3 regions of the Bacillus sp. XB1 genome follow, and region 1 is predicted to be linked to each of the others. Evidence: predicted binding sites of a transcription regulator. Region 1 holds the regulator's gene; each other region holds the start of a gene.
What was found. Region 1 encodes Rex, which represses fermentation and respiration genes when NADH is low (regulators of the CRP and FNR family bind a similar motif). Its sites were predicted from a motif close to TTGTGAAATATTTCACAA; they were not measured.
Positions count from the first base shown of each region.

Region 2: a site for Rex is predicted at 2,498-2,515, ahead of arcA (arginine deiminase). Genes of this name have one in related genera too.
Region 3: a site for Rex is predicted at 8,021-8,038, ahead of hcp (hydroxylamine reductase). Genes of this name have one in related genera too.

Region 1 covers NZ_JBNRIL010000010.1:4,185-15,006, reverse strand. Annotated here, with positions in the region: gene tsaE (tRNA (adenosine(37)-N6)-threonylcarbamoyltransferase complex ATPase subunit type 1 TsaE) at 1-49, shown strand, start outside; gene tsaB (tRNA (adenosine(37)-N6)-threonylcarbamoyltransferase complex dimerization subunit type 1 TsaB) at 30-722, shown strand; gene rimI (ribosomal protein S18-alanine N-acetyltransferase) at 736-1,179, shown strand; gene tsaD (tRNA (adenosine(37)-N6)-threonylcarbamoyltransferase complex transferase subunit TsaD) at 1,179-2,195, shown strand; gene ACK1U5_RS27375 (ABC-F family ATP-binding cassette domain-containing protein) at 2,680-4,605, opposite strand; gene ACK1U5_RS27370 (redox-sensing transcriptional repressor Rex) at 4,793-5,422, shown strand; gene ACK1U5_RS27365 (YdiK family protein) at 5,452-5,643, opposite strand; gene ACK1U5_RS27360 (CPBP family intramembrane glutamic endopeptidase) at 5,640-6,389, opposite strand; gene groES (co-chaperone GroES) at 6,781-7,065, shown strand; gene groL (chaperonin GroEL) at 7,104-8,738, shown strand; purine riboswitch at 8,879-8,980, shown strand; gene guaA (glutamine-hydrolyzing GMP synthase) at 9,145-10,683, shown strand.
Region 2 covers NZ_JBNRIL010000005.1:85,241-96,062, reverse strand. Annotated here, with positions in the region: gene arcD (arginine-ornithine antiporter) at 1-44, opposite strand, end outside; gene argF (ornithine carbamoyltransferase) at 144-1,142, opposite strand; gene arcA (arginine deiminase) at 1,173-2,405, opposite strand; gene argR (arginine repressor) at 2,674-3,123, opposite strand; partial or broken gene ACK1U5_RS24585 (methyl-accepting chemotaxis protein) at 3,270-3,842, opposite strand; partial or broken gene ACK1U5_RS24580 (HAMP domain-containing protein) at 4,212-4,397, opposite strand; gene ACK1U5_RS24575 (amino acid ABC transporter ATP-binding protein) at 4,772-5,494, shown strand; gene ACK1U5_RS24570 (ABC transporter substrate-binding protein) at 5,617-6,411, shown strand; gene ACK1U5_RS24565 (amino acid ABC transporter permease) at 6,455-7,210, shown strand; gene ACK1U5_RS24560 (fatty acid desaturase family protein) at 7,264-8,349, opposite strand; gene ACK1U5_RS24555 (FAD-dependent oxidoreductase) at 8,931-10,457, shown strand; gene ACK1U5_RS24550 (MFS transporter) at 10,601-10,822, shown strand, end outside.
Region 3 covers NZ_JBNRIL010000001.1:299,275-310,096, forward strand. Annotated here, with positions in the region: partial or broken gene ACK1U5_RS01430 (zinc-binding alcohol dehydrogenase family protein) at 1-3, opposite strand, end outside; gene aiiA (quorum-quenching N-acyl homoserine lactonase AiiA) at 169-921, shown strand; gene ACK1U5_RS01440 (hypothetical protein) at 962-1,456, opposite strand; gene ACK1U5_RS01445 (DMT family transporter) at 1,546-2,010, opposite strand; gene ACK1U5_RS01450 (DMT family transporter) at 2,024-2,470, opposite strand; gene yeiL (transcriptional regulator YeiL) at 2,579-3,271, shown strand; gene ACK1U5_RS01460 (metallophosphoesterase family protein) at 3,293-4,024, shown strand; gene ACK1U5_RS01465 (flavin-containing monooxygenase) at 4,164-5,207, shown strand; gene ACK1U5_RS01470 (hypothetical protein) at 5,488-5,736, shown strand; gene ACK1U5_RS01475 (hypothetical protein) at 5,825-6,019, opposite strand; gene ACK1U5_RS01480 (hypothetical protein) at 6,153-6,434, shown strand; gene bla2 (BcII family subclass B1 metallo-beta-lactamase) at 6,590-7,363, shown strand; gene hcp (hydroxylamine reductase) at 8,102-9,388, shown strand; gene ACK1U5_RS01495 (condensation domain-containing protein) at 10,253-10,822, shown strand, end outside.

The DNA of each region.
Region 1 (10,822 bases):
TATTAGATTATGTGAGGAGCTATTACAAGATGAAAGTACTAGCAATTGATACTTCAAATTACGTAATGGGTGTATCCCTTATTGAGGAAGGAAACGTAATTGGGGAAATCATTACAAATTTAACAAAAAACCATTCTGTACGTCTTATGCCAGCTGTAGAGAAACTGTTAAAAGAGTGTGGCGTAAAACCGAAGGAATTAACTAAAATCGTTGTAGCTGCTGGACCTGGATCCTATACAGGTGTTCGCATAGGCGTGACAGCGGCGAAAACATTAGCTTGGTCACTTCAAATACCAATTGTAGGTGTATCAAGTTTAGAGGTAGTAGCTGCAAACGGTGCTAACTTTAACGGGTTAATTTGTCCTTTATTTGATGGAAGACGTGGGCAAATTTATACTGGGTTATATACATATGAAGGAGAGCAGTTAACTTCAATAGAAGAAGACCGAATTATTCTTATTGTGGACTGGTTGCAAATGTTAAAAGATAAAGGACAGCCTGTTTTATTTATCGGTAACGATGTTAAATTGCATAAAGAAACAATTATAGAACATTTAGGTGATCAAGCTGTATTCGCTCCATTTACTAAAAATAACCCAAGACCAAGTGAGCTAGCATTCTTAGGATTACAAAAAGAAGAACAAGATGTGCATACGTTTGTTCCAAGCTATCTTCGTTTAGCTGAAGCTGAAACAAAGTGGTTAGAAAGTCAAAACAAGTAGGAGCTTGCAGAAGATGGATATGATATTTAGAAAGATGGAGCTTGATGATATTGCTCAAATTGTAGCTATTGAAGAAGCGTCTTTTTCAACTCCTTGGACTGCAGATGCCTTTCACCGTGAATTAACGATGAATGAACATGCACATTATATTGTGTTAGAAAAAGATGGTCGTGTAGTCGGGTATTGTGGATTGTGGATAATTATTGATGAATCACATATAACAAATATAGCTATTTTGCCAGAATACCGAGGTCAAAAGTTAGGAGATGCCCTATTGAAAGCAGTTATTTCTGAAGCGAAAGAACTAGGGGTAAAAACAATGACACTTGAAGTACGTGTATCAAATGAAGTAGCAAAGCAGTTATACAGAAAATACGGATTTCAAAATGGTGGGATTCGTAAACGATACTATGCAGACAATCAGGAAGATGGTCTCGTAATGTGGGTGAATATATAATGGAAAAAAATACGATTATACTTGGTATTGAAACAAGTTGTGATGAAACAGCAGTAGCAGTTGTTAAAAATGGAACGGAAATTATTGCGAATGTCGTTGCATCACAAATTGAAAGTCATAAACGTTTTGGCGGCGTTGTACCAGAGATTGCATCCCGTCATCATGTAGAAGAAATTACAGTTGTGTTAGAAGAAGCTTTAAAGGAAGCAAACATCACATTTGATGATATTGATGCAATTGCTGTAACAGAAGGTCCTGGTTTAGTAGGAGCACTTCTAATTGGAGTAAATGCAGCGAAGGCAGTAGCGTTTGCACATGATATTCCGTTAGTCGGTGTTCATCATATTGCTGGTCATATTTATGCGAACCGTTTAGTAAAAGAAGTTCAATTCCCGTTATTATCACTTGTTGTATCTGGTGGGCATACAGAACTTGTTTATATGAAAGAACATGGTTCATTCGAAGTAATTGGTGAAACACGAGACGATGCAGCTGGAGAAGCATATGATAAAGTAGCTCGTACGTTATCTATGCCATATCCAGGTGGTCCTCATATTGATCGCCTTGCACATGAAGGAGAACCGACAATTGATTTGCCTCGTGCATGGCTAGAACCGGATTCATATGATTTTAGCTTTAGTGGATTGAAATCAGCAGTTATCAACACTGTGCATAACGCAAAACAGCGCGGTATAGAAATTGCGCCAGAAGATTTAGCGGCAAGTTTCCAAGAAAGTGTAATAGATGTACTTGTAACGAAAGCAGCTCGTGCAGCAGAAGCTTATAATGTAAAGCAATTACTTCTTGCTGGTGGAGTAGCTGCTAATAAAGGACTTCGTGCGCGATTAGAAGAGGAATTTGCACAAAAAGAAAACATTGAATTAATTATTCCGCCGCTATCTTTATGCACAGATAATGCAGCGATGATTGCAGCGGCAGGGACAATTGCTTATGAACAAGGTAAGCGTGCAACATTAGCCTTAAATGCAAATCCAGGATTAGATATTGAAGCATAGTTATGCACATAATTAACCACAGGTTGTGGATAAAACCCATATTGTCTGTTGATAATGTGGGTTTTATTGTGTATATAAAATGTTGATAACTTTTTTGTTGATTGTGGATAATGTGGAAAAGTTATTTTAAGGTTTATTTTATAAAGGTGGATATGTGTATAAACTTGTGGATAAATAGGATGATGTCAGACCTTTAAATTTGTTTTTTTTCGGGAAATAAAAAGTAAGAAGATATCTCCGAAAAACATTTTGAAACATCCCCCTATTATAGAAGATGCTAATATTGTCAATTTTTGTCGTTAAATCGATATTTTGTGTCGAATTGTTAATATATATAGGGTTACAATAGATATATTTGAAAAATCGTTGGTATATTCTAAGTTACGATTGATATACTCAAAAATTGTTTCTGTATTAAAAGAAAAAAAGATGTCGCATAGTCAAAAATCCTGACTTATGAGACATCTTCCTTATTTAAATATGCTTATACATGCAGCTCTTCCCATTCTGCCATACAAGTTTCAAGTTGTTCTTGTAGCGTTTGCTTTTTAGTTGTAATTTCACTAGCTTTTTCATAATCTGCATATATTTCTGGTAAGCAAAGTTGATCTTCTAGCGTAGCAATTTCTTCTTCTAATTCTAATATACTTTGTTCTAGCTCTTCAATTTTTCTAGTGCGTTGACGCTCTAGTTTTTTACGCTCTTTTTCTTCTAAATAATTTAATTTCTCTTGTGCAACCACTTTTTGAACAGGAATGTCACTTTCTTGCTGTTCAAGTTCTGCACGTTCAATCATTTCATTTTTCTTTTCAACGTAGTAATCGTAATCCCCTAAATATTCCTGTGCACCTTCTGTTGATAACTCAACCACAGTCGTTGTTACACGGTTAATAAAGTAGCGGTCATGTGAGACGAATAGAAGAGTCCCTGGGTAATCAATTAAAGCATTCTCCAAAATCTCTTTACTATTTAAATCAAGGTGGTTCGTAGGCTCATCTAGAATTAACAAATTCGACTTTTGCATCATAAGTTTTGCAAGAGCTAATCGAGCTTTTTGTCCACCACTAAGAGAAGATACTGGTTTCAGTACATCATCTCCTGTGAATAAAAAATTCCCGAGTATAGTACGGATTTCTTTTTCAGGTTGCAGTGGATATTCATCCCATAATTCATTTAAAACCCGTTTAGAAGATGTTAAGTTTGCTTGTTCTTGATCATAATAACCAACAGATACATTTGATCCGAAAGAAACATCACCATTTAATAGTGGTAACTTATTCACAATAGACTTTAACAATGTGGATTTCCCAATTCCGTTTGGACCAACTAAAGCAACACTATCTCCGCGAGTTAAGCGCATAGTTACATGTTCAATTATAGGGTTCTCATCATAGCCGATGGTTGCATCATTTACTTGTAAAACATCATTTCCACTTTGCTTTTCAATATCGAAGTGGAATGATGCTGACTTAGAATCCCCTAATGGTCTCGTTAATAATTCCATTCTGTCTAGTTGTTTACGACGACTTTGAGCACGTTTCGTTGTAGAAGCGCGAGCTATATTCTTTTGAACGAAGTCCTCAAGTTTTGCGATTTCATCTTGTTGTTTTTCGTAACGTTTCATTTCTTGCTCATATAATGCTGATTTTAAGTCTAAATATTTACTGTAGTTACCAACAAATCGTCTGCTTTCTTTATTCGAAATTTCATATACTTGTGTAACGAGTTTGTCTAAGAAATAACGGTCATGTGAAACGATTAATATTGCGCCAGGATAACCTTGTAAATATTGCTCAAGCCACGTTAATGTTTCGATGTCTAAATGGTTTGTAGGCTCGTCCAAAATAAGTAAGTCTGGTTTTGTTAATAATAATTTCCCGAGAGCTAATCTTGTTTTTTGCCCGCCGCTTAAAGTAGAGATCGTCGTCTGGTGCGTTTCAACTGGGAAGCCAAGGCCGCTTAAAATGGAGCGAATATCCGCTTCATATTGATATCCACCTTGATCTTTATAATTGAGTTGCAATTGGTCATAATCAGCTAACAATCTTTCATATGTAGCTTCGTTTGAAAAGTTTTCTTCTTTTCCCATTTCTTGCTCAAGCCTTCGAAGTTTTGTCTCCATTTGCTGTAAGTGAGTAAAGACGGTTAGCATTTCATCCCAAATTGTTAAAGACGTTTCTAGTCCAGTATTTTGAGCTAAATATCCGATTGAGACATCTTTCGGTTTTATAATTTCGCCACCATCATGAGATAATTCACCAGCGATAATTTTTAATAATGTAGATTTGCCTGCTCCATTCCTTCCAACTAATGCGATACGATCTTTTGTTTGTATTTCCAATTTTATGTTTGCAAGAATCGTTTCTGCACCGTATAATTTCGAAAGCGCGTTTACTTGTAATAAAATCAATGTTTTCACCTCAAATAATTTCTTAACTTTGCCATGTTTATATTTCTCAATCATACTAAAAATAGTGTATAGTTTAAAATAAAGAGAGAATACTTCTTCTCTTTATTATACAAGGAATTTAATGAGTGCTAAACTTCTGTATTTGATTAAAGTATATGAATAAAGATAGGAAGAGAGGAGAGGTCATATGGATCAGCAAAAGATTCCACAAGCCACTGCTAAAAGATTGCCTCTATACTATCGATTTATCCAAAACTTATCTCTTTCTGGTAAGCAGCGTGTTTCATCGGCCGAATTGAGTGAGGCAGTAAAAGTAGATTCCGCAACAATACGAAGAGATTTTTCGTATTTTGGAGCGTTAGGGAAAAAGGGATATGGATATAACGTAAATTATTTATTATCATTTTTCCGCGAAACACTTGATCAAGATGATATAACACGTGTAGCACTTATTGGAGTAGGTAATTTAGGGACCGCTTTCTTACATTATAATTTCACGAAAAACAATAATACAAAAATTGAAATGGCATTTGATGTTAGTGAAGAGAAAGTTGGAACAGAAATCGGGGGCATTCCTGTATATCATTTAGATGAATTAGAAGAGAGATTATCAAATGATATACAAGTGGCAATATTAACAGTACCGGCTACAGTAGCACAAGCTGTAGCAGATAGATTAGCTGAAACGAGCGTGCATGGTATTTTGAATTTCACACCAGCGCGATTAAACGTATCAGAGAATATTAGAATTCATCATATTGACTTAGCTGTAGAGTTACAAACATTAGTTTACTTTTTGAAAAACTATCCACAATAAAACGCAGAGGAAGCGACCTCTGCGTTTTATTATTGTTTCTTCTTTGTGAATTTAATTAATATAAGGCGAAGTGCCAAATTAAAATCAATTGTTGCCATAACTGCAAATAGTATTGTCCACATATTCCAGATTGTATCTGTCACGTTCGTAATGGCGAAGCGTGTAAAGATACATCCAAGAAGGAAGTATAGTGCAGCCATGAACAATGGTGAGTTTCTCATACAAAAAATCCTCCGATAAAGCCTTGCATTTTTTCAGCTTCTTTAATCATTTCTTGAATTTGTTCATTGCTCATAAAAATTTGCCCAATAGCGACCAATGTATTCATCGCAACATGAGCTGCAATCGGAACGATAATCCGTTTCGTCTTCACATATAAGAAGGCGAATACGAGCCCCATAGCAGTGTATACCAATAAATGAGTAAAATCAAAATGAATTGCTGCAAATACAAGCGAACTAATGATAGCTGCGATAAAGAAGTTAAACTTCTTATAAAGCGTGCCGAATAGAATTTTTCTAAATACGATTTCTTCTAAGATAGGTCCAATTATAGATACAACAATAAGGAACCAAGGTATCGTTCTTGCGATGTCCATCAGTCTGTCTGTATTCTCAGATCCACGTGGAACCCCAAATACATACATTTCAATCATACCTGCAATGGATTGTGAGATGATTGCTAAGAAGAACCCGATGAAAATCCATCCAATAGTAGCTGGGACAGAAGAGCGCATTGGATCTAAATGCCTGTCACGAATATCTGTTCTAAGTAACCAAAGTACGATACATAATGCAACAAAGAAGCTAATAATTGCCCAGTGTCCCGTTATGATTTGTCCTTTTTCCTCAATGGTAAATCCTCTATTATCGTAGAGTCCTGTTTTTAGGAGAAGTGGTAATCCAACAACGCCGGATAACTGCATTAAAATGTATGTAACGATAATCCACCAGTATTGTTTCTTCAAATGGTTTAACCATCCTTTCTAACTATAGTGTATGAGATAAGTTAGGATAACATGTAAATATGCTACCTACGATATAAACCTCACTTGAATTATGTTTTTTTCGTAAATCCTTATTTGAAATTATAATAGAAGACAGGAGAAAGTTGTGTGTGTAGCGAAAACAACTTAGGGTGTCCTTTCATATTGTAACATACGAGCAGTGGAAACAACGATTCATATAGTAAAGGCAGTATTCTATATAGAAAGTTTATATAGTGATTTGCGAAAAAATTATGATTTTTTTACTTGCAAAAGAAATTGAGATTATTTATTATTATAAGTGTGTTAGCACTCGGGTGACTTGAGTGCTAATAAAAGAAATTTACATAACAAAATGAGGAGGTTATTGTTCATGCTAAAGCCATTAGGTGATCGCGTTGTAATTGAGCTTGTTCAAGCAGAAGAAAAAACAGCAAGTGGTATCGTATTACCAGATACTGCAAAAGAAAAACCACAAGAGGGTAAAGTTGTTGCAGTAGGTACTGGTCGAGTGCTTGAGAATGGTGAGCGTGTTGCTTTAGAGGTAGCAGCAGGTGATCTTATCATCTTCTCAAAATATGCAGGTACTGAAGTGAAATATGAAGGTACAGACTACTTGATTTTACGTGAAAGTGACATTTTAGCAGTTATCGGTTAATTATATAAATCTTAAAAAATCCAAGGGGGTCAATTATTATGGCAAAAGATATTAAATTTAGTGAAGAAGCACGTCGTTCGATGCTTCGCGGTGTCGACACTCTTGCAAATGCAGTAAAAGTAACGCTTGGACCAAAAGGTCGTAACGTTGTACTTGAGAAAAAATTTGGTTCACCACTTATTACAAATGATGGTGTAACAATCGCAAAAGAAATCGAATTAGAAGATGCATTCGAAAACATGGGTGCGAAATTAGTAGCAGAAGTTGCTAGCAAAACAAATGACGTAGCTGGTGACGGAACAACAACTGCAACTGTATTAGCGCAAGCTATGATTCGTGAAGGTCTTAAAAACGTAACAGCTGGTGCGAACCCAATGGGTCTTCGTAAAGGTATCGAAAAAGCTGTTACTGCTGCAATTGAAGAATTAAAAACGATTTCTAAACCAATCGAAGGTAAATCTTCTATCGCACAAGTAGCTGCTATTTCTGCTGCTGACGAAGAAGTAGGTCAATTAATCGCTGAAGCAATGGAGCGCGTTGGTAACGACGGCGTTATTACTTTAGAAGAATCTAAAGGCTTCACAACAGAATTAGACGTAGTAGAAGGTATGCAATTTGATCGTGGATATGCATCTCCTTACATGATTACTGATTCTGACAAAATGGAAGCAGTTCTTGATAACCCATACATCTTAATCACTGATAAAAAGATTTCTAACATTCAAGAAATCTTACCAGTATTAGAGCAAGTGGTACAACAAGGTAAACCACTTCTTATCATTGCTGAAGATGTAGAAGGCGAAGCGTTAGCTACATTAGTAGTGAACAAACTTCGTGGTACATTCAATGTAGTAGCTGTTAAAGCTCCTGGATTTGGTGACCGTCGTAAAGCAATGCTAGAAGATATCGCGATCTTAACTGGTGGCGAAGTAATCACTGAAGAATTAGGCCGTGACTTAAAATCTGCTACAGTTGAATCTTTAGGACGCGCTGGTAAAGTTGTTGTAACGAAAGAAAACACAACTGTAGTTGAAGGTGTAGGAAGCACAGAACAAATCGAAGCTCGCATCGGTCAAATCCGTGCGCAATTAGAAGAAACAACTTCTGAATTCGATCGTGAAAAATTACAAGAGCGTCTTGCAAAACTTGCAGGTGGCGTAGCGGTAATTAAAGTAGGTGCAGCAACTGAAACTGAGTTGAAAGAACGCAAACTTCGCATTGAAGATGCACTTAACTCAACTCGTGCAGCAGTAGAAGAAGGTATCGTTGCAGGTGGTGGTACTTCACTTATGAACGTATACACGAAAGTAGCTTCTATCGTAGCTGAAGGCGACGAAGCAACAGGTATCAACATCGTACTTCGCGCACTAGAAGAGCCAGTTCGTCAAATCGCAATCAACGCTGGTCTAGAAGGATCTGTAGTTGTAGAGCGTCTAAAAGGCGAAAAAGTAGGCGTTGGTTTCAACGCAGCTACTGGCGAATGGGTTAACATGCTTGAGTCTGGTATCGTAGATCCAGCTAAAGTAACTCGTTCTGCACTTCAAAACGCAGCATCTGTTGCAGCTATGTTCTTAACAACTGAAGCTGTAGTAGCTGACAAGCCAGAACCAAATGCACCAGCAATGCCTGACATGGGCGGCATGGGCATGGGCGGTATGGGCGGAATGATGTAATTCCGTTTGTCCTAAAAAACATCCATTTCTATATAGAAATGGATGTTTTTTTATGTTTTTTAGAAAAGGAAATGAATTTCTGTAGAATTTTGTCGCTTTCTCTCTTGACCATATTGATACTTCATTGTTAGAATCTAGGAAGATAATATAAAACGATCCTTCATATATCCTCAATGATATGGTTTGAGAGTCTCTACCGGGTTACCGTAAACAACCTGACTATGAAGGCAGTGTGTCTTATATTTATAAAGAGCGGAGACTATCTTTCTTTATAAAGCCAGACCCCTGCCTTTTCTTTGTTATGAGACTAGAGGCGGAGGACTGGCTTTTTTTATTATATTGGTAATGCTTTTCGCCAAATTGGTGAAAATATTTATATACGAGAACTAACGTTGGGGTGATTATTTTGAAGAAACAACACGATACAATTATCGTTTTAGATTTTGGAAGTCAATACAATCAGTTAATAGCACGTCGAATTCGTGAGTTCGGTGTATACAGTGAACTTCATCCACATACAATTACTGCGGAAGAAATTAAAGCAATGAATCCAAAAGGGATTATTTTCTCTGGTGGACCAAATAGCGTATACGGTGAAGGTGCATTACATTGTGATGAAAAAATCTTTGAACTAGGTTTACCAATCTTCGGTATTTGTTACGGTATGCAGCTTATGACGCAACACTTCGGTGGTAAAGTAGAGCGTGCAAATCACCGTGAGTACGGAAAAGCTGTTCTTAAAGTAGAGAACGAATCAAAATTATATGCGAACCTTCCAGAAGAGCAAGTTGTATGGATGAGCCATGGTGACTTAGTAACTGGTTTACCTGAAGGATTCGTAGTAGACGCAACAAGTGAGTCTTGTCCAATTGCTGGTATGAGCAATGAAGACAAAAACTTATACGGTGTACAATTCCACCCAGAAGTACGTCACTCTGAGTACGGTAACGATTTAATTAAAAACTTCGTATTCGGCGTATGTGGTTGTTCTGAAGGATGGAACATGGAGAACTTTATCGAAGTAGAATTAGAAAAGATTCGTGAAACTGTTGGAGACAAAAAAGTACTATGCGCACTTAGTGGCGGTGTAGACTCTTCTGTTGTAGCAGTATTAATTCATAAAGCAATCGGCGACCAATTAACATGTATTTTCGTTGATCACGGTTTACTTCGTAAAGGCGAAGCAGAAGGCGTTATGAAAACATTTAGCGAAGGCTTCCATATGAACGTTATTAAAGTAGATGCAAAAGATCGCTTCATGGACAAGTTAAAAGGTGTAGAAGATCCAGAACAAAAACGTAAAATCATCGGTAACGAATTCATTTACGTATTTGATGATGAAGCGTCAAAATTACAAGGTATGGACTTCTTAGCGCAAGGTACACTTTACACAGATATCGTTGAGAGTGGTACAGCAACTGCGCAAACAATTAAATCTCACCATAACGTTGGTGGACTTCCAGAAGACATGCAGTTCAAATTAATTGAGCCTTTAAACACGTTATTTAAAGACGAAGTACGTGTATTAGGATCTGAATTAGGAATTCCTGATGAAATCGTATGGCGTCAACCATTCCCAGGACCTGGTCTTGGTATTCGTGTATTAGGTGAAATCACAGAAGAGAAATTAGAAATCGTTCGTGAATCTGATGCGATTTTACGTGAAGAAATTATTAAAGCGGGCTTAGACCGCGAAATCTGGCAATACTTCACTGCACTTCCTGGTATGCGTAGCGTAGGTGTTATGGGTGACGAGCGTACTTACGATTACACAGTAGGTATCCGTGCAGTAACATCTATCGACGGTATGACAGCTGACTGGGCACGTATCCCTTGGGACGTATTAGAGAAAATCTCTGTACGTATCGTAAACGAAGTAAAACACGTTAACCGTATCGTGTATGATGTAACGAGTAAGCCACCAGCAACTATTGAGTGGGAATAGTATTTATAAAAAGGTCCATCTATTGCTTATGCATAGATGGATCTTTTTTATTTTGGCATTAATACGAACGAAACTATAAAAGTTTATGAAAATGTTCGTTTTTAAATTGACAAAACTACTTCGTCGAGTTAATATGATT
Region 2 (10,822 bases), on a different contig from region 1:
AGAGCCGTTAGTGTAAACAACCCTAATTTCTTATCTTCACCCATTCCACTCACCTCTCTTAAATTGCAATAACAATACAAAAGTAATAGTGAATGATCGTGTCTAAAGGAGGAGAAAGAAGAAAGGAAGACTCCCTTTCTTCTTTACTCCATATTTCCTAAAGTAGCTGCCATAACCGCTTTAATTGTATGCATTCTATTTTCAGCTTGATCAAATACTTTTGAATGTTTACTGCGGAATACTTCGTCAGTTACCTCCATTTCTTTCAACCCATATTTCTCATAAACTTCTTCGCCATACATCGTTTCAACATCATGAAATGCAGGTAAACAATGTAAGAAAATCACGTTTTCATTCCCTGTTGCTTTAATCATTTTCATATTTACTTGATAAGGTTTCAATAACTCGACACGTTCAGCAAATTTTTCTTCTTCCCCCATAGACACCCATACATCTGTATAAATTACATCTGCATTCGCAACAGCTTCTTCCACATTACTTGTTATCATTACCTGTTCATTATATTTTTTTGCTAAATCAATTACTTCTTGTGCAGGCCATAAAGATTCCGGTGTACAAATACGTACATCCATTCCAACGATTGCTCCACCAACTAGTAAGCTATTAGCAACATTATTTCGTCCATCGCCAACGTAAACGAGCTTCACATTTTTCAATTTCCCTATATGTTCTCTAATTGTTAATAAATCTGCTAGTGTTTGTGTTGGATGCCACATATCTGTTAATCCATTCCAAACTGGCACACCAGAATTTTGTGCTAAAGATTCTACGGTTTCATGATTAAATCCACGAAACTCAATTCCGTCAAACATACGCCCTAACACTTTTGCTGTATCCTCTACAGATTCTTTTTTCCCAAGTTGAATATCACCTTTCCCTAAATATTCAGGATTTGCTCCTAAATCTGTACATGCTACTGTAAATGCACAACGTGTACGAGTAGAAGTTTTTTCAAATAAGAGCGCTACATTTTTACCTTCTAAATAATGATGCGGAATACCATTTTTCTTTTTCTCTTTTAATTCTGCTGCCAAATCTAGAAAATATAATAATTCTTCTTGTGTAAAATCTTTTTCTGCTAGAAAGCTTCTTCCTTTTAAATTTGGTCTAGTCATTAACATAATTCATCCCTACTTTCTCCGTTATTTATACTAAATATCTTTACGAACAATTGGCATACTCATGCAACGTGGACCCCCACGACCACGAGATAATTCCGAACTTAGAACCTCAATCACTTCTATACCGTGTTCCCGTAATAACGTATTAGATACATAGTTGCGATCATATGTAACAACTACACCTGGCGCGATTGCTAATGTGTTCGAGCCATCATTCCATTGTTCACGAGCAGAAGCAATTACATCTCCTCCTCCACATGGAATAAGAACTAATTCACTTAAGCCTAATACCTCTTTTAATGCTTCCATTAAAGAAGTACGATGTGTAATTTTAAGAGTTTCCTCATCTGATCCTTTTTCTAAAATATAAATATTCATATTCCCTTTTGGCCCTTGAATGGCTGGATGAATTGTAAACTTGTCATAATCAACCATTGTAAATACTGTATCTAAATGCATAAATGCTCGACATTTTGGAATTTCTATTGCTAACACTTTCTTAATTTTATTTTGTCGGCTAAAGAGATTTTTAGCTAAACGTTCAATTGCTTTAGCTGAAGTACGAGCAGATACTCCAATCGCAATTGTTTCTTCATTTAAAATTAGCTCGTCGCCACCTTCAATTGGAAATTTATAATCACGATCTAACCAGATTGGTACATTATGTTTTGCAAATCTTGGATGATATTTAATGATGTACTCCATGAATAATGATTCACGTCTACGCGCTGGTTCTCTCATCTTATTTATCGTTAAGCCATCGCCCACGCTAGCTGCTGGATCACGAGTAAAATATAAATTAGGCATTGGATCTAAGTAAAACGGATAGTGATCTTCCATTAATTCATATAAATGTGTCTTCTTACTTGTTTCAATTTCGTTTTTCCGTACACCGCCCATAATTTTTTGAATTAATTCTTCATTTGAAAAGGAAAGTAAATATTCTTTTAAAGTTTGATGTGCAACATTTACGTCGGCCTGTCCTTCTTTTAAAATACGATCAACAAATTCTTCTCGAAGTTTTTTATCTACTAACGCCTCAGCGGCTAGTTTTTCTAAATAAAGAACTTCAACACCCCGATTGCGTAACGTTTGTGCAAAATAATCATGCTCTTTTTGAATAATTGGTAAGTATGGAATATCGTCAAATAATAATTGCTGCAAATAATCTGGCGTCAAGTTTTCCACTTCTTTACCCGGTCGTTTTAATAAAACCGTTTGTAATTCCCCAATTTCTGAAGTAACATGTATCGGATGTTTCATTTGTTGTACCTCCTTTTAAATATGTTTGATGTCTTACAAGTACATAATAAATGCTCTGCACTTTCATCTTTGTGAAAGTATCCACATTATCATTGTGAAATATTAAACAAGTTATTTTTTTAAAATCATACGAATATGTATTTTTATAACAAACTATCTCGCTTTCTCAATAAAAAATACATATATTACGCATATATGTTGAATATTTAACTTCCGTATTTAAACAAAAATCCTGTTTTTAATTTTATTAAAAACAGGATTTTTGCATCTAAATAATTAAATTTAATCTTTCTTCTATAATCTCCCTATCTGATTTCGACTGTGAAATTATAAGGCATGTATCATTTCCGCATATACATCCTATTTTTTCTTTCCAATCTAACTCATCAAATAAAACACCAATAACATGTGCATTACCAGGTAATGTTTTAATAACCATTAATTGATCTACACAATCAATTTTTACAACAACTTCTCGTAATTTTTTCTTTAACTTTATATCAGTTTGTAAATGCTCTTCTGAGAAAACTTTATATATCATTAATCCTTCTTGAGAAGGTACCTTCGTTAAGTTTAACTCACGAATATCGCGAGAAATCGTAGCTTGTGTTACTAATACATCTTTTTTTGCTAACAATTCTACTAATCTTTCTTGCTTATCTATTTCATACTCCTTTACAAATTGTTTAATTAACCGTTGTCTTTTTTCTTTTTTCATAAAAGACACCCCTTTTAATATTATAGCTCGCTATAATTTTCATCCGAAAGGGGCAGAAAAGAATGTTGCGGAAACGTTCATAGTTTAACTGTAAATATTAAATCAAGCTAAATAAAAAAGAGAAGAACAGCATTCTGTTCTTCCTTTTACATTGAAAATCGTTCAATTGTTTGTTTCAAATCAGTTGCTTGCTTCTCTAAATCCTTTAATAATTGATCGATTACTATCATATTTTTAGACTGTTGTAGCGTCACACGCGCCACTTCTTGCGAACCAGCTGATGTTTCTTCAGCAATTGCTGCTACAGCTTTTGTTTGTGCTCCTGTTTGATGAATGTGGCTTACTTGTTCATTCATATAACTACTAATTTGCTGAGTTGCATCGGCTACTTCCATAACACTTGATGACATTTCTTTTAAAATTAATTCCGTAGCTTCCCCACGTTTCGCCTCTTCTTTAGCTATTTTCACTTGTTCTGTCATTTTCATTGCAACTTGTTGTACTTCATCTTGCATATTCCGTAATAACTGCGATATGTTTCTTGCAGAATGATCACTTTCATCAGCAAGTTTACGTACTTCTTCCGCAACAACCGCAAAGCCTCTTCCATGCTCTCCTGCGCGAGCTGCCTCAATAGAAGCATTTAGTGCTAATAAATTCGTTTGGCTAGCAATCGCACTCACAACAGACACAATATGTTCTACTTGTTTCATTCGTTCTTCTAACTTCTGTACATTTTGCATTGAATCTTCATTTTCTTTTGCCAATGTTTGAATACCTTGAATTAAAGACGTAAAGACACGAGTACTATGCCCTAAAGCTTCAACCATTTCTGAAGACAATGTATCAGACTGCTTCGCTTTTTCTTCTACTTCACTTGCAATAGAAGTCGTTGTATCAACAGCAGAAACAATTGCTTGAATTGATGCCGCTGATTGCTCAGCGCCTGAAGAAATTTCTGCAAGTGTCTCTGATACACCTTGCGCTTGTCTCGTTGCTTCGCCTGTTTGTTTTCTAATCTGCTGTACTTGATTATTTGTATACGAAAATGTTGTATCAATATTTTTTACCATGCCCCTTAAGTTTCCTAACATCATATTAAATGCAACACTTAAAGATTTAATTTCATCATCTGTCTTCGGTAATGGAACATCTTCACGAATATCACCCTCAGCTGCTTTTCTTGCCGCTTCCTCTAACTTGCGAAGCGGTTTAATTAAAAATACGGCTGCTCCATATGCTAAAATTCCAGACCATACTACCCCTAATAACATAACGATAATATTATATACAGTTTGACTTATATAACTTTGAAAATAATCGTATATCACGTAAATAAAAAAGATACTTGTTGAATATGTAATGAAAGCTAAAACTGTAGTGAATAGCATAAGTTGTGTACGTAATCCAAAAGAAAATGTTTTCCTTTCTTTTTCCATCTTCCCTTTCCCCCTTTTTATAAGCAATATAAATACTACCTATATATTATTATCCATATTTTCATTATAGAAGGATATAGAGATTTTAAAAAAATTATTTCTTTGAATATCAAATTGCACGAAAAAAATAAAGGATTCTGACAATTTATGACTAATAACAGAAATAAGGGGCAACATTTGTAAAATATATTTTTAACTGGGGGTTTTGTATGATTCAAGTTCGAAATCTAGTAAAATCATTCGGTTCACTTGATGTGTTAAAAGGAATTGATTTAGAAGTAAAAGAAAAAGAAGTTGTTGTTTTAATTGGTGCCAGTGGTTCTGGTAAAAGTACATTACTTCGCTGTCTTAACTTTTTAGAAATGTACGATGAAGGCGAAATTCACTTACAAGGTGAGCGAATTGATCCAAAGCATTCAAATTTAAATAAAGTCCGTGAAAATGTCGGTATGGTTTTTCAGCACTTTAACCTCTTTCCTCATATGACCTCACTAGAAAACATCATAGAAGCACCTATTCACGTAAAAAAATTAGAGAAAGCAAATGCAAAGGATATTGGAACTCAACTTCTCCAAAAAGTCGGCCTTCAAGATAAAGCAGATGTAACTCCTCATCTTCTTTCAGGTGGTCAAAAACAGCGCATTGCCATTGCACGAGCTCTTGCAATGAGCCCTAAGATTATGCTATTTGATGAGCCTACCTCAGCTTTAGACCCTGAACTTGTTGGAGAAGTATTGCAAGTTATGAAAGAACTTGCTGAAGAAGGGATGACAATGGTTATTGTTACTCATGAAATGAATTTCGCAAGAGATGTAGCTGATCGCGTCATCTTTATGGATGATGGAAAGATTGTAGAAGATGCTCCGCCAGCACAATTCTTTTCAGCTCCATCACATGAACGGGCAAAACAATTTTTACGCAACGTTTTATAATGTAACTTTTGTTTCGAACGAAAAACAATACATTCATACGGTGCACAACTAATCATCCAAATAAAATATTTCAATAACATACTAAAAAACCATCCGTATGATCAATATATAGGAGGGGTTTTATGAAAAGAAAACTATTAACCATTGTTGCTAGCATTACACTATGTACATCTTTCATACTAGGAGCTTGTAGCAAAGAAAGCTCTACTACTTCAACAAATGGTGAAAAAGAATTTCGCTATGCGATGAGTGGATTATACAAACCTTTTAACTATAAAGAAAATGACGGCAAACTTGTCGGTTTTGATGTAGAAATCGGTGAAGCTCTTGCTAAAAAGATGAACATGAAGGCTACGCCAGTTACAAACCCATGGGAAACGCTGATTCAAGGTCTTCAAGCGAAGAAATATGATGTAATACTGGGTAGTATGGCAATTACAGAGGAGCGCTTAAAAGCTGTTAGTTTCTCAAATCCGTACTATCGCTCTGGCGCCCAAATTTTTGTAGCTAAAAAGAATAACGCTATCTCTTCTCCAGAAGATTTAAAAGGTAAGAAAATTGGTGTTGTAAAAGCTAGTACCTTTAAAAATCTTGTTGCAAAATATACAGATCAAATCACTGAATATGACAGCGATATTACTGCTCTTATGGATTTAGAGCCTGGGCGTGTTGACGCAGTAATTACGGATCAAATGGTTGGTCTACGTATGATAAAAGAAGGAAAATCAAATATAAAAGAAGCCGGAAAACCATTAAATCTTGATGAAATGGGAATTGCTATTCGCAAAGATGATAAAGAAATGGTTGAGAAAGTAAATAAAGCGTTAGATGAAATCATTAAAGATGGTACGTATGAAAAGATCAGTAAAAAATGGTTCGGGCGTAATATTCTCGGTGAAGAGGAAAAAACGAAGTAAGTTAGCCATTCAAAAGATTCATAAACAGTGCCCCACTGATTAAATGTTCATTTTATGTGGGGCATTTCATTCTCTACTAAAATCTATACAATATGAGGTGAAACGCATGTTTGAAATTTTTATCTCTACCTATCCCACACTCTTAAAAGCTACTATTGTCACATTACAATTAACATTAACCTCCCTAGTACTCGGTTCATTAATTGGATTATTATTTGCTTTCTTTCGAATCTCGAATAACAAAGTTTTAAATAGCATTGCTCATATCTATATTGCTATTATTCGTGGTACACCTTTAATCGTTCAAATCGCAATTCTCTATTTTGGCATTACATCTGTCATTGTTTTCTCCCCTTTTTGGGCAGGAGCAATCGCTTTAGCAATTCATAACGGTGCATATATTACGGAAATTTTCCGAGGATCCATTCAATCCGTCGACCGGGGACAATTGGAAGCCGCTCGCTCCTTAGGTATGCCTTACCCTTTAGCTATGCGCCGGATTATATTACCACAAGCATTTCGTCTGTCTCTTCCTCCTCTAGGAAACCAATTTATTATCGGATTAAAAGACTCTTCACTTGTCGCTTACGTAGGACTGTCCGAGTTATGGGGATCAGGTTTATCAATTGCAGCAGGTAACTTCCAACAATTAGATACTTACATAATCGTTGGTGTATACTATCTCGTACTTGTTCTTCTATTTACTTATTTTGTTAATCTCTTAGAAAAACGACTACAACGAAAAGAAACTAACTCCGTCCAATTCCATAAAAAGAACAAAAAGGAAGTTTCTTTATAAGAAAAAGCAAGCCTGAGATGGCTTGCTTTTTCATTGCAAAAATATATTAATTTTTACTGATTTACTTTTTTAATACTCTTTTCTTCCTCTATATGTTCCTCACGATATGAAATATTATGAGGATCTAGTCCATTTCCTAAAGAACCATAGAAATGCTCTCTATGCGGATCCACTAATTCACTTCCTTGATAATACACACGTGGTGTATTCCATAGCGCTGCCAAAGCTTTTGTCATCGGCATCTCATGATAGCGTTCCGGCCACATTTCTTTAATCTTCTCTTTTACTAACGGATAGTATTTAGAACTCATAGCAGGAAACAGATGATGTTCTGTATGATATGAGAAATTGAAATGTAAAACGTCTACCCAGCGCGGCACTGTTACTGACAAACAGTTTGCTAACGGATCATTTACTGGAACAATTGGATTTAAGCGGTGATTTGTTGCGATATATGCCATTACAATAAAGTTAGCAATTAACAACGGAATGACATATGCAAATAACCATTTTCCAGGTCCCATAATAAACAATAAACTAATCCAAACTGTCCAAGGCAAAAGAAGTTGAAGCCATACAGATTTTTGATTGGATGACTTGAACTCTTTTATAAAATGAAAGAACATTCGAGTCGAATGCAATGTAAATTGAATTGTTAGTGACAGAAAACTAAAGAATGAACGTACATGTAAAGGCATACGATATACCCAACTCAAAAACTTACTCTTCTTAAGTTTCTCAAGTGTCGGCCATGCATCCGGATCATTCTCTTCATGCTGTGTATGAACATGATGCGTTGCATTATGCCACTTTCTCCAAAGCTTTGGCCCTGTTGATAATGGCATAAATGCAATCGCGCCTAAGAAGTCACGAAGCCATGCCTTTCTTACAACAGTTCCATGTAAAATTTCATGCCCTAAAAATCCAAGTGAAGCAAAACATAATCCAAGAACAATCGCAATTCCTAGATTCGCCCACACATTCAATTCAAATACACCAATCGATATTAACCCCGCCAATGCCACAAGCAAATAAGCCAGTCCACCAAATAAACGAGTAGGCACTGGTTTAAATGCTTTTTTCGGCAAATGTGGTGATACACGTGCTGCATACCACCCAAACGTATGAAGCTCCTTCATCCTTTTGCTCCTTTCTTATGCCGCGCCTTGCGCAACTTACATATATCAATTCTTGCTTCCAGATTGATTTTACTAGATGATCCAAAAAGCATCTATTATAAGGAAAATATACTCACTCTATCGTCACTTATTTTTCGCTTTTATTATCAATGAAAAACATTTCTCTTTTTACTCTCTATCAACCTTTCCACATGATGAATCATAACAATAGAATTTCTATATTGTCAACACCTTTTATGACCTAGTAATAAAAGGTGGTTATATTTTTATAATCATACTTTATTTCACTAAAGAAAATGTATAGATTCCATAAGGATTTACCCACTATATATAGACATTTTCTTAAAAGCCATAGACTCTATCTCATTCAATAACTCCCTATGTAATCAACAAACAGAATCACTTGAATTTAGTTTTATATAAATCCCACTACTTCATAATGCCCCACCTAATTAATTATATTAAAATAATTTATAACCTCTTTTAATAAAAATAGACTACTTCTAAAACAACACACATAAATTTCATATAATATGGAAATATTAAAAGGAAAATTGTTCTAAAATCAGGAGGTTTCCGCAATGACAAGTGATACATTTCCACAACTGCCGCTATCTTATTGGATTGAATCTACTCAGCTTCCTACTTTCCCTCGTTTATCCGAAAATATAAAGACAAAAGTTGCTATTATCGGTGCTGGTATTACAGGTATTACTACTGCCTATTTACTTGCAAAAGAAGGCATCGATGTTGTTTTAATTGATTCTGGTCGTATTTTAAACGGAACGACTGGGCATACAACAGCGAAAGTAACAGCACAACATGATCTTATTTATGATGAATTAATAAACCATTTCGGTGTAGAAAAGGCCGGGCTTTACTATGAATCAAATAATCAGGCTCTACAATTCATAAATGAAACTGTTCAAACATATAAAATCGACTGTAATTTCTCAAATGAAGATTCATATTTATATACAACTACCGATAACGGATTAAGAAATTTATCGAAAGAATATGAAGCTTATCAAAAATTAAATATACCTTGTGACTATGTTCAATCTCTATCGATTCCTATTCCAGTACAATCTGCGCTTATAATGAAAAATCAAGCACAATTCCATCCCCTTCTTTATTTAAAAACACTTTTAGAAAAGTTTGTGGAGATGGGCGGAAAGCTCTACGAACAAACAACAGCTATGGATGTGGAAAAGGGAGATCATCCACAAATAATTACAAAAGAGGGCCATCATATCACTTGTGAATATGTCGTCTCTTGTTCACATTTTCCTTTTTATGATGCAAATAGCTTTTTCTTTACGCGAATGTACGCAGAACGCTCCTACGCTCTTGCAATAAAAGCAAAAACGGATTATCCAGGTGGCATGTATTTAAGTATTGATGATCCAAAGCGCTCCTTACGCTATATAACAAACAATGGAGAAAAATTAATTTTGATTGGCGGAGAGAGTCATAAAACAGGACAAGGAATAAATACGATGCTTCATTACGAAGCACTTTATTCTTTTGCTGAAGCAACTTTTGGAATAGACGAAGTTCCTTATAGATGGTCAGCACAAGATTTAATCACTCTAGATAAGCTTCCTTATATCGGACATATTAACGAAAGAAATCCAAATATCTTTGTTGCAACTGGATATCGCAAATGGGGCATGACAACTGGAACTGCTGCCGCTCACCTACTGAAGGACTCCATCCTAAAAGTCCACAGTCCCTATAAAGAACTGTATGCACCATCACGCTTCCATGCAAATCCAGATATAAAAACGTTCCTCTCCCAAAACATTGATGTTGCGAAACATTTAATTGAAGGTAAGATTGAAACCGCATTACGTAAGCCAGAAGATCTCGAAGTTGGTGAAGGATCTGTCGTACATGTTAACGGTAAACGAGCAGGTGCTTATAAGGACAAAGAAGGAAAATTACATATCGTCGATACAACTTGTACACATCTCGGCTGTGAAGTTGAATGGAATAATGGTGATTGTACTTGGGATTGCCCTTGCCATGGTTCTCGTTTTTCAATTGAGGGAGACGTTCTTGAAGGCCCAGCAGATCAACCGTTAAAACGAGTTGATAATGAGTAAACAAATAAAGAAGTTCAACAGAATTACGGTTGAACTTCTTTATTTGTTATAAAATCTTTTCAGATAAATTTCGACACAGGGAGGGAAATATTAACATTAAATAAAATAATATATTCATCTACAAATTAAAAGGGGTGAATATTATGCAACCTTCAGCTCCACCTCATCTAGAATCTACAGAAACTATCTTTTCAAGCTCTATTACAAAACTTGTTGTTTTTATTTGTTGGCTAGCCATTTTAGCTGATGGATATGATTTAGGTATTTACGGTGCCGTTCTACCAAAGCTCCTAGAAGACAAAAGCTGGGCGCTATCACCAGCGCACGCTGGTACAATTGCAAGCTATGCTTTATTTGGGATGTTT
Region 3 (10,822 bases), on a different contig from region 1:
AGTAAGAATCCTTTACTTCTATATTATAGATGGTGAAATATTGCTATGTAAAAAAATACCCTTTTTTTATGCAAGCTGTACTGATAGTCTAGAAGGAGTTTATTTCTAAAAAGAAGAATTTTTTACTGTATTACTTTATCCAAAACTAAATGTAAAGGTGGATACATAATGACAGTAAAGAAACTTTATTTCATCCCAGCAGGTCGTTGCATGTTGGATCATTCGTCTGTTAACAGTGCGTTAACACCGGGGAAACTATTAAACTTGCCGGTGTGGTGTTATCTTTTGGAGACGGAAGAAGGTCCTATTTTAGTAGACACAGGTATGCCAGAAAGTGCAGTTAATAATGAAGGGCTTTTTAACGGTACATTTGTTGAAGGACAGATTTTACCGAAAATGACTGAAGAAGATAGAATCGTGACTATATTAAAGCGTGTAGGGTATGAGCCAGACGACCTTTTATATATTATTAGCTCTCACTTACATTTTGATCATGCAGGAGGAAACGGTGCTTTTACAAATACACCGATTATTGTGCAGCGAACCGAATATGAGGCAGCACTTCATAGAGAAGAATATATGAAAGAATGTATATTACCGCATTTGAACTACAAAATTATTGAAGGGGATTATGAAGTGGTACCAGGTGTTCAAGTATTGTATACGCCAGGTCATTCTCCAGGCCATCAGTCGCTATTCATTGAGACGGAGCAATCCGGTTCAGTTTTATTAACGATTGATGCATCGTACACGAAAGAGAATTTTGAAGATGAAGTGCCGTTCGCAGGATTTAATCCAGAATTAGCTTTATCTTCAATTAAACGTTTAAAAGAAGTTGTGGCGAAAGAGAAACCAATTGTTTTCTTTGGTCATGATATAGAGCAGGAAAAGGGTTGTAGAGTGTTCCCGGAGTATATATAGTGCAAAAAGTCATGAGTTCGTGTGCTCATGACTTTTTCATTTAAATAATTTTTTTAAATAAATTATAAACTTTTTTTGAACTATCTTCGTTTAACTGATAGTACGTAAGGTTTACATCATCAGGAGTATCTTGCTGAGCAATCATCACTTCGCTGCTGTGATGATCAACTATCCATATGAAATATTTTTTATAAGTTCCATCCTCGAAAGTAATCCACATATCACAATCTATTAAATCTGATCCTTCTTCATCCAATGTTAATTTGCCTTTTTTTGCGGTATTCATACTGTTAATAAATGTTTTTAATTCATCTGTTTTTGTGAGAAAGATATCCTTTTTTGTTTTAATTGATTCTACATGTATATCTTTTATTTCCTGCTTTCCTAAAAAAACAGGGGGCTCATTTGGATCTCGCGAGCTTGAAATAATAGTAGCTTTCTTTTTCGGTTTGTTTGCAGTATAGAGATCTTGAATAGATTTTCCCGAGTTTACAAACCATACAATTCCACAAATAATTAATACGCTACCTAGCAATAAAATACTTTTTTTAATAGGATTTTCTCCTCTCTATTACTTCGTGTGAAGAGCTTTTCTATTAATATATGATAGGTAAGCGTAAAGTATTATAGTTGAACTTGGTTATGCTTCACAGTTTTTATCGGGCGATCTATGAGTAAATTGTAAGTGAGCCCAATTAATACGAAAATGCCACCGATAACTTTACCAATTGAGAGTTCATTTGTCAGGAAGAAATCAATAATAGTCCCCGCAAATAATTGTCCGATAAAGATGAGTAATGTTAAATAAAAGGCTGATATTTTAGGAGTAATATAGTTGGATAATGAAATAACGATAACGCCTACTAATCCGCCTAAGTACACGGCGATAGGAATAGATTGCAACGTATGAATAGGGATATACAATGAATCTGAACTGAAAATTAAAAATAACATAGAGAAAAATAATCCAGTAATATAATTGAAAAATGTGCCTTCCCAGTTTCCAATTTCCTTTGCTAAATTCGCGTTAATAATTCTAGCAACGACGATAGAAACACCAGCTAAAATAGCGATCGTAATATATAACATTTTCTTGCCCCCATTAATAAATTGTCATGATTATAATTCCAGAAGAGATGAAACATAATCCAATTAGTTTTTTCTTTTCAAACTTTGCAACTTTCATTCCTAATAAGCCGAAATGATCGATAATGATGGAAGCAATAGATTGACCGAGTAAACTTAATGCGATCGTAATAGAAGCACCAAGGACGGAGAAACTTATATTGTTAAAAAGAACAGTGAATACTCCAATCGCTCCAGCGCTATATAAAAAAAGTGGAATACTTTTATCGAAACGAATTTTATTTTTGTTTATGATTAAAATGAAGATAACTGCAATTAAACCGACAAGGTGAATGACCACGCTTGCTGTGTACTTGCCAATTAACTCAGATAAAATCCCATTCAGTGGAAGCATAACGGCGATGAGCACACCAATAAAGACAGAAAGAAAGTTATACAATGTAATATCCCCTTTGTATTTCATATTTGTAATGACTGTATCATGCTGAAATTGTGTATTGTTATGACATATGTCATAGTGGAAGAAGAAAATTTTGATTACAATGGGGATGAGTTGTAAAGGTGGGGAACTATGAAGAAAGTATGTAATTCTATTAAATTAGCAGAGTATATGAAGAAAAATAATATTGATTCATTTTTTAGTCATGATATGAAGCCATATATGGAACTTATATTTTTTAAAAAGAATGAGTTTATTTGTAGAGAAAATGAAGAGATAGATTATTTATATTTCTTTGTTGAAGGAAAAGCGAAAGCGTTTAACACATTAAGTAACGGGAAATCCGTATTACTGTGTTTTTATGATAGTTTGCAGTTACTTGGAGATGTGGAGTTAATTCATTCCCAAAGGATTACATCAAATGTACAAGTAATGGCAGATTCATATTGTGTTGGTTTACCATTAGGAAAAGTGAGAAATAAGCTATTTCATGATGCGAAATTTTTAAGATGTATTTGCGGATCATTAGCACATAAGTTAAACCGACTTTCCAAAAACAGTACAATTAATTTATTGTATCCGCTTGAAAATAGACTTGCGAGTTACATGTTAGCAGCAGGGGAACGAGCAGTTCAGCATGAAAATAGAATTGTGTTTAGTGGGAATTTAACGGAAATAGCGGAGTTGTTAGGAACGAGTTATCGGCATTTATTACGTACTTTGAATCTCTTTTGTGATAAAAATATAATCAAGAAAAACAATGGTTGTTTTGAAGTAGTGAATGTAGAAGTTTTGAGGGAATTGGCTGCGGATGTTTATAAATAATATATTAAAGTAGGGATTAAGATGAAAATAGCTATAATTTCAGATATCCACGGAAATAGTCACGCTTTAAAATCGGTATTAAAAGATATTACACGTCGCAAGGTCGAAATGATAATAAATTTAGGAGATAGTGTGTATGGGCCGTTAGAGCCTTTAGAGACAATTGAAATATTAATGAGTAGCGAGATGATACATATTAAAGGCAATTGTGATCGCATGCTTTGGGAACCTATACAAGAGCAATCTGCTACACTAACTTTTGTTCAAAATCAATTAACAAATTATCATATAGGTTGGTTAAAACAACATCCTTCACAATTTATTGTAGACGATATGTTATGTTGTCACGGTACGCCAACTTCAGATGAAGTGTATTTGTTAGAAGAGATGAATGAGAATGGTGCAATATTAAAGAATGAAAAAAATATAATGGATCAACTCCAAAATATAGAACAAAAAATAATAGTATGTGGTCATACACATATTCCTAGAGTTGTTTATTTAGCGAACGGAAAGATCATTATAAATCCAGGAAGTGTAGGACTTCCAGCATACAAAGATGAGTTACCTGTTATGCATAAAATGGAATCAGGAACTCCGCATGCAAAATATGTAGTGATAGAAAAGGTTTTGGGAGAATGGACAATTGAACAAATTTCAGTTCCTTATAATTGGGAAGAAGCTGCTGGATTGGCTGTTCAACAAGAAAGATATGACTGGGCACAGGCGCTAAAGACTGGGAAGATAGAATGAAGGGGAGTTTACTTTATGGTAAACTGCTCTTTTTTATTTTGAGTAGATATTGAATCATATAAAAAGAAAATGTTATGATTATGGAAACGTATGAATATATGAACAAGTATTCATACGTTTAAGAAGAGGAGGAATTAGAATGAAAGATCTAATTATTATTGGGGCGGGTCAAGCTGGATTAACAATGGGATATTACTTGAAGCAAGAAGGGTATAATTTTTTATTACTTGAGGCAGGAAAACGAGTTGGTGATTCATGGAGAAATCGATATGATTCTTTGCAGCTTTTTACCTCAAGGTCTTACAGTAGCTTGCCGGGTATGACGTTAATAGGTGAAAAAAATGAATTTCCATATAAAGATGAAATTGCAACTTATTTAGAAGAATATGCAAAACATTTTCAATTACCGGTACAATTACAAACGGAAGTTCTAAAAATAAAGAAAGAAAAAGAAATATTTGAATTACATACTCCTACAGAAATTTTACAAACGAAAAAAGTTATTATCGCATCAGGTGCTTTTCAGCAACCGTTTATTCCCTCAGTTTCAGCAAATCTATCATCACATATTTTTCAAATACATTCATCACAATATAAATCACCATCACAAATTCCTAAGGGAAAAGTACTAGTAGTAGGTGGTGGGAATTCAGGAATGCAAATTGCAGTAGAACTGGCAAAGACTCATGAAGTTACGGTGTCTATTAGTCATCCTTTAACGTTTTTACCGTTACAACTTTTTGGAAAAAGTATTTTTAATCTGCTAGAAAAAGTGGGTTTATTGTACGCTGAAATAAATACAAAGAGGGGAAGATGGTTTCAGAAGAGAAAGGACCCTATTTTCGGTTTTGAAGGTAAGAAACTTATTCGTAATGGAGCAATCAAACTGCAAGAAAAAGTAGTAAGTGCATCAGGAAATAACATTATGTTTCAGAATGGTGATATTTATAGTGCAGAAAGCGTTATATGGTCAACTGGTTTTGTTCAAAATTATAATCGGATTGAAATTGAACAGGCAGTGAATGAGAAAGGATTTCCTAATCATATAAAGGGAATCAGTCCAGTAAAAGGATTGTATTATATCGGTTTACCATGGCAATCTCAAAGGGGTTCCGCACTTATTTGTGGTGTAGGAAAGGATGCAGCGTATGTACTTTCTGAAATCAAAAAAATAGATCAGTAGCGATAACTACTGATCATCCATATGTACATGAATTAGGAGAGGTCAAACATTTATTAACTTTATTATAATAGATTTTTACGGAATTAAAAACTGAAAATTCAAATTTAATGTTGAGAAAGTTTTTTGTATCGAAATATATGAAAAAATAGGGATTTTTATTGAAACAGAAAAAGATATTTCTATTTTAGTAAATTATGATATAGTCTAAATAAGCGTGTTTTTCCATAAATGTAATTATTTTCATTGTAGTTTTGTTTATATGAGGGAAGGAGAAGTAATTATGAAGTTTGATGATCAACGCTTATTAGGAGTCCGATTAGGTTCTGTACTTGTGACAGAGGAAAATCAATATTTAGTAATTAAGAAAAAAGATCATTATGCACTGTTAAATATACATAATTTAGAATGCACACATGTTGAAGTGCAGTTAGAACATTTGGAAGAAATGTTGCGGGAAGATTTCCAAGAAAGTATAACGGAGATTATCGCACCAGAACATATAAAAATTGTTGCGAAAAATGTTATATAGATAAAGAAGCTGGAAGGAACAGCTTCTTTATTTTCATTATAAGGATAACGTTTTTACAACCTCACCAATGAAGTGTTTTCTTTTTTAGTTAGTTTGAAGTGAACTTTTGAAAAAATTTGTCTCGGTACATGTACATAACCCATGAGATTGTTATTAAAGAAATAATGATTTGTTTGTTTTTAATTGGTGCATTGAAAACAAGCCAACCAACTATATCAAATAATAAATGTAGCACGATTGACAGAACTACAAATTGAAGTAACGTATTTAAAAATCTTTTCATAAAGCGTCCCCCTAAAATAATAGGTTTTATTAACAGTTTGATATAGTGGTATTATACAGTAAATGTGTCCTGTGGTAAAATTTACATAAGTTAGTGAAATAAAATAAATGAAAGTTAGTAAGGGGGAACATTCATGGAATTCTGGATGGTTATACTAATATTAGCCTTTGGTTTCATTTATATCGCTGAAAAATTAGCTACAATTGAAAAGAAAAATGATGCGCGTTTAAAGAGAATTGAAGATAGATTACAATTAATTACGAAAGAAATGAGAATTGTAGAAAGAGAACCTGAAATTAATAAAGAACTACGCCAGCTTGTAGAAGAAGGCAAAAAAGTTACAGCAGTTAAGAGAGTAAGAGAAGCTTTTGGTTTTTCCTTACTAGAAGCGAAGCAATATGTTGATAAATTATAAAAAAGATCATCCATTTGGGTGATCTTTTTTACTGCACCATGCGTGTATTTACATAAGCGGCGATAATAAAGTGTCCAATTATATGGAACAAACATTTGAGATAAATTGTCTAATATAGGTAATAACTATTTAGCTTGAAAGAAAGGGTTGATAACATGAAAAAGAATACGTTGTTAAAAGTAGGATTATGTGTAGGTTTACTAGGAACAATTCAATTTGTTAGCACAATTTCTTCTGTACAAGCATCACAAAAGGTAGAGAAAACAGTAATAAAAAATGAGACGGGAACCATTTCAATATCTCAGTTAAACAAGAATGTATGGGTTCATACGGAGTTAGGTTCTTTTAATGGAGAAGCAGTTCCTTCGAACGGTCTAGTTCTTAATACTTCTAAAGGGTTAGTACTTGTGGATTCTTCTTGGGATGACAAATTAACGAAGGAACTAATAGAAATGGTAGAAAAGAAATTTCAGAAGCGCGTAACGGATGTCATTATTACACATGCGCACGCTGATCGAATTGGCGGAATAAAAACGTTGAAAGAAAGAGGCATTAAAGCGCATAGTACAGCATTAACTGCAGAACTAGCAAAGAAAAATGGATATGAAGAACCGCTTGGAGATTTACAAACCGTTACAAATTTGAAGTTTGGAAATATGAAAGTAGAAACATTTTATCCAGGGAAAGGGCATACAGAAGATAATATTGTCGTATGGTTACCGCAATACAATATTTTAGTTGGAGGCTGTTTAGTGAAATCTACGTCCGCGAAAGATTTAGGAAACGTTGCGGATGCTTATGTAAATGAATGGTCTACATCGATTGAGAATGTGCTGAAGCGATATAGAAATATAAATGTAGTAGTGCCTGGTCATGGAGAAGTAGGGAACAAAGGATTACTTTTACATACATTGGATTTATTAAAATAAGAAATTGTAGAAATACAAAAGAGAGGAGAAATAATTTTCTCCTCTCTTTCTTCTAACTATATTTAAATGCTGAATCTGTTGATTACGTCAGCATATATTACTGAGATTTTAATTCCAAGTATACAAATACTAGTACTGTCATAATTGCTATAACAACATAAGTAGCATCAAGCATTATAAGTGTTTTTAAAGTTTCAGTCATCGTAATTCACCCCTGTTATAAAAATATAACATGATCTTTTTATTGATTAGATAAGAGATCATAAAGATAAAATGTATATGAAATTTCTTAAGTAGCTTCTATATAAATATATCATATAAATAATGTAAGTAATGTTAAGATAATGTAAATGTATTGTAAATAAAAAGGTTTACAATAAAGACTTTAATAAAAAATGATAGTTCCTTAAAATGACAAATGCGCTCTTCTTTCTATTGAATGATAGAAAGAAGAGCGTATTTTTATATCTATTTCATATGTGATGAATTGCAACTATTTGTACATGGGATTCAAAAATTTTTTTCGTTGTATATATTTCTCCAAATTAATTAGCTATTTAAAAGTATCGAAAGATGTGTGTACACTAATGCATATTTTTTAGTGTCAATAAAAATATTATGTCAACAATATGAACTGTCACAAATCTTTATATATTATTGTGATTGATATCACATCACTTTTTTTCAATGGGTATTATGCTTAAGGTGTAATGAATGATTGGGAGAGGGTGGGATGATATGTTTTGTTATCAATGTGAACAAACGCCAGCAGGCGGATGTAAAGTAATGGGTGTGTGCGGCAAGAATGAAACGATTGCGAGTTTACAAGATACGATTGTGTTTGGGCTAAAAGGAATTGCAGCTTATCGCACACATGCTGCTCAGCTAGGATATACGGATGCATTTGTAGATGCTACAACACAAGAAGCTTTATATATGACATTAACAAATTCTAACTTTAACGAACAAGAGCATATTGATATGGCTATGAAAGTGGGGAAATCAGCTTTACGGGTGATGGAATTATTAGATGAGGCACATACGAATCATTTTGGTGTGCCAGAGCCTGTACAAATTACACAAAATCGTGTAGAAGGTAAAGCAATTGTAGTTACAGGTCATAATTTATTTGCACTAGAAGAACTATTAAAGCAAACAGAAGGAAAAGACATTAATATTTATACGCATTCTGAAATGCTACCAGCACACGGATACCCGCAGCTGAAAAAATATAAACATTTAAAAGGAAACATCGGTAAGGCATGGTATGATCAAAAACGCCTTTTTGAAAAATTTACTGGTGCCATATTAGCTACAACGAACTGTGTTATGCCAATTAAAGGCTCGTACTCTGATCGATTCTTTTCATATGACATTGCAGGTTTAGAAGGTGTACAAAAAATTGAAAATAATGATTTTACACCATTAATTCAAAAAGCACTAGAACTTCCAGAAGTACATATGGAGTCGGATGAACAGTTAGTGACAGGGTTTCATCATAATACAGTATTATCATTAGCTCCAGAAATTATTGATGCAGTAAAAGAGGGGAAAATAAAGCGTTTCTTTGTTATCGCCGGTTGTGATGCACCGGGAAAAGGCGGAGAATATTATCGTGAATTAGCAACGTCACTTCCGCCAGAAACGGTTATTTTAACAACTTCTTGCGGGAAATTCCGCTTTAATGATGTGGATTACGGTGTTGTACCTGGTACGGAAATTCCGCGTTACATTGATTTAGGACAGTGTAATAATTCCATTTCTACAGTGAAAATAGCGGCTGCATTAGCTGATGCTTTCCAATGTGAAGTGAATGAATTGCCAGTAAGTATTGTGCTATCATGGTTTGAACAAAAAGCGGTTGCCATTTTACTCGGGCTATTTAGTCTTGGGATTCAAGATATTCGCATCGGTCCAAAGGCTCCTGAATTTATTTCACCTGGCGTGCTTGATGTATTACAAGAAACATTTGGTTTAAAACTAATTACAAATGCAGCAGAAGACATGGCTATGATGTTATCGTAACGGAAAAGATGTTTTCACTTAATTGTAGCTTTATAAATCATTTGTATGTGTGTGAGTAAACGTACATACAAATGATTATTAATAAAGAAAATCGCTATATCTATAAATTTTATAAAGCTTTTAAAGTGTAACACCACATGCCCATCACCTTAAGATTTTAAGTATCCCCAAAACGAAATTTCTACATGAATATCTATAATTTTACCTCTTTTTCATTTGATTTGAAAATAAGCTTTCTATTTTTAAAAACCAACGATACCACCTCAAATTATATGAATAAAATCCATTCATTTATTAGGAAAATGGATTGAAAATAATAAGGTAGACTAAAAAGTAAAATATTATTTATGATAATCATTCTTTTATAAAATTTAAATTGGAAATAGCCCTACTCATTTTGATTGCGCATTTTCAAAATGGAGGGGCTTTTCTTACTGTAAAATCAATAACTGCAGCTTATTTTGTTGAAAAAATTCTCATTCTTATTTTGAAAGTGATATGGGTACATTTACATGCACATCAATCTTTTATGATGAAGTGGCCCTTGAATATATTATTTTTTATTGACAGACATAAAAATGATTTATTTGCTATATTGATAATTTATAGATGTTATAATAAAATGTTTACGTATATGTAAACTTAATTTATTCTTGTTTGGTTTTATTGTGAGGTTAGGCAGTGTTAATAACAATAAAATAATGAATATATCACCTGCAAAAAGAATGAAACCAATACGGAGAAGATGATTTCGTTAAAAATTCGAAAAATAAGCGTTATTAGCTCTTGAAGAAAAATGACTAGAAAAATTATAAGCATATGGAAAATAGGGTTATACAAAAAGTCCTAAAGGGGGACGGAATTATGGAGAAAAGAAAGTATTCAGTAACACCACAAGATCGAATGAATTATGTATTAGGTCTTTATTCTGCAGATCAACAAATTAATGCAGTTCTTTATTTTCCTGTAGGTATATCAAAGGATATACTTGAAGAATCAGTAAGGATAACGTTGCAATTGCAACCAGTTTTGAACAGCCGGTTTGTAGAAAATGATATTCCTTACTGGGAGGAACATTCATCTGACACTAACTCATCTATTTGCTTTTTTGCAGAAGGAAATAATCAAGAACTTGAAATAATGGCAATAGATTTTATTAAGGAACCTGGTGATCGTATTCAGGGGCCTATGGTTCAAACGAAATTATTACGGGGCACTACAACAGATATGTTAGTTGTGAAATTGTCTCATCTATGTTCAGATGGTGCAGGAGTCAAGGAATATATTAAATTGCTTGGAATGATATATACTCACCTTTCATTGGGACGGTCTAAGAAGCAAATTATAAAGGAATTTGATGAGGGAAATGAGAGTTGTCGAGATCAATCACATGTATTCAAATACGCTGGAATATCGGACATAAAAAGTGCGTAT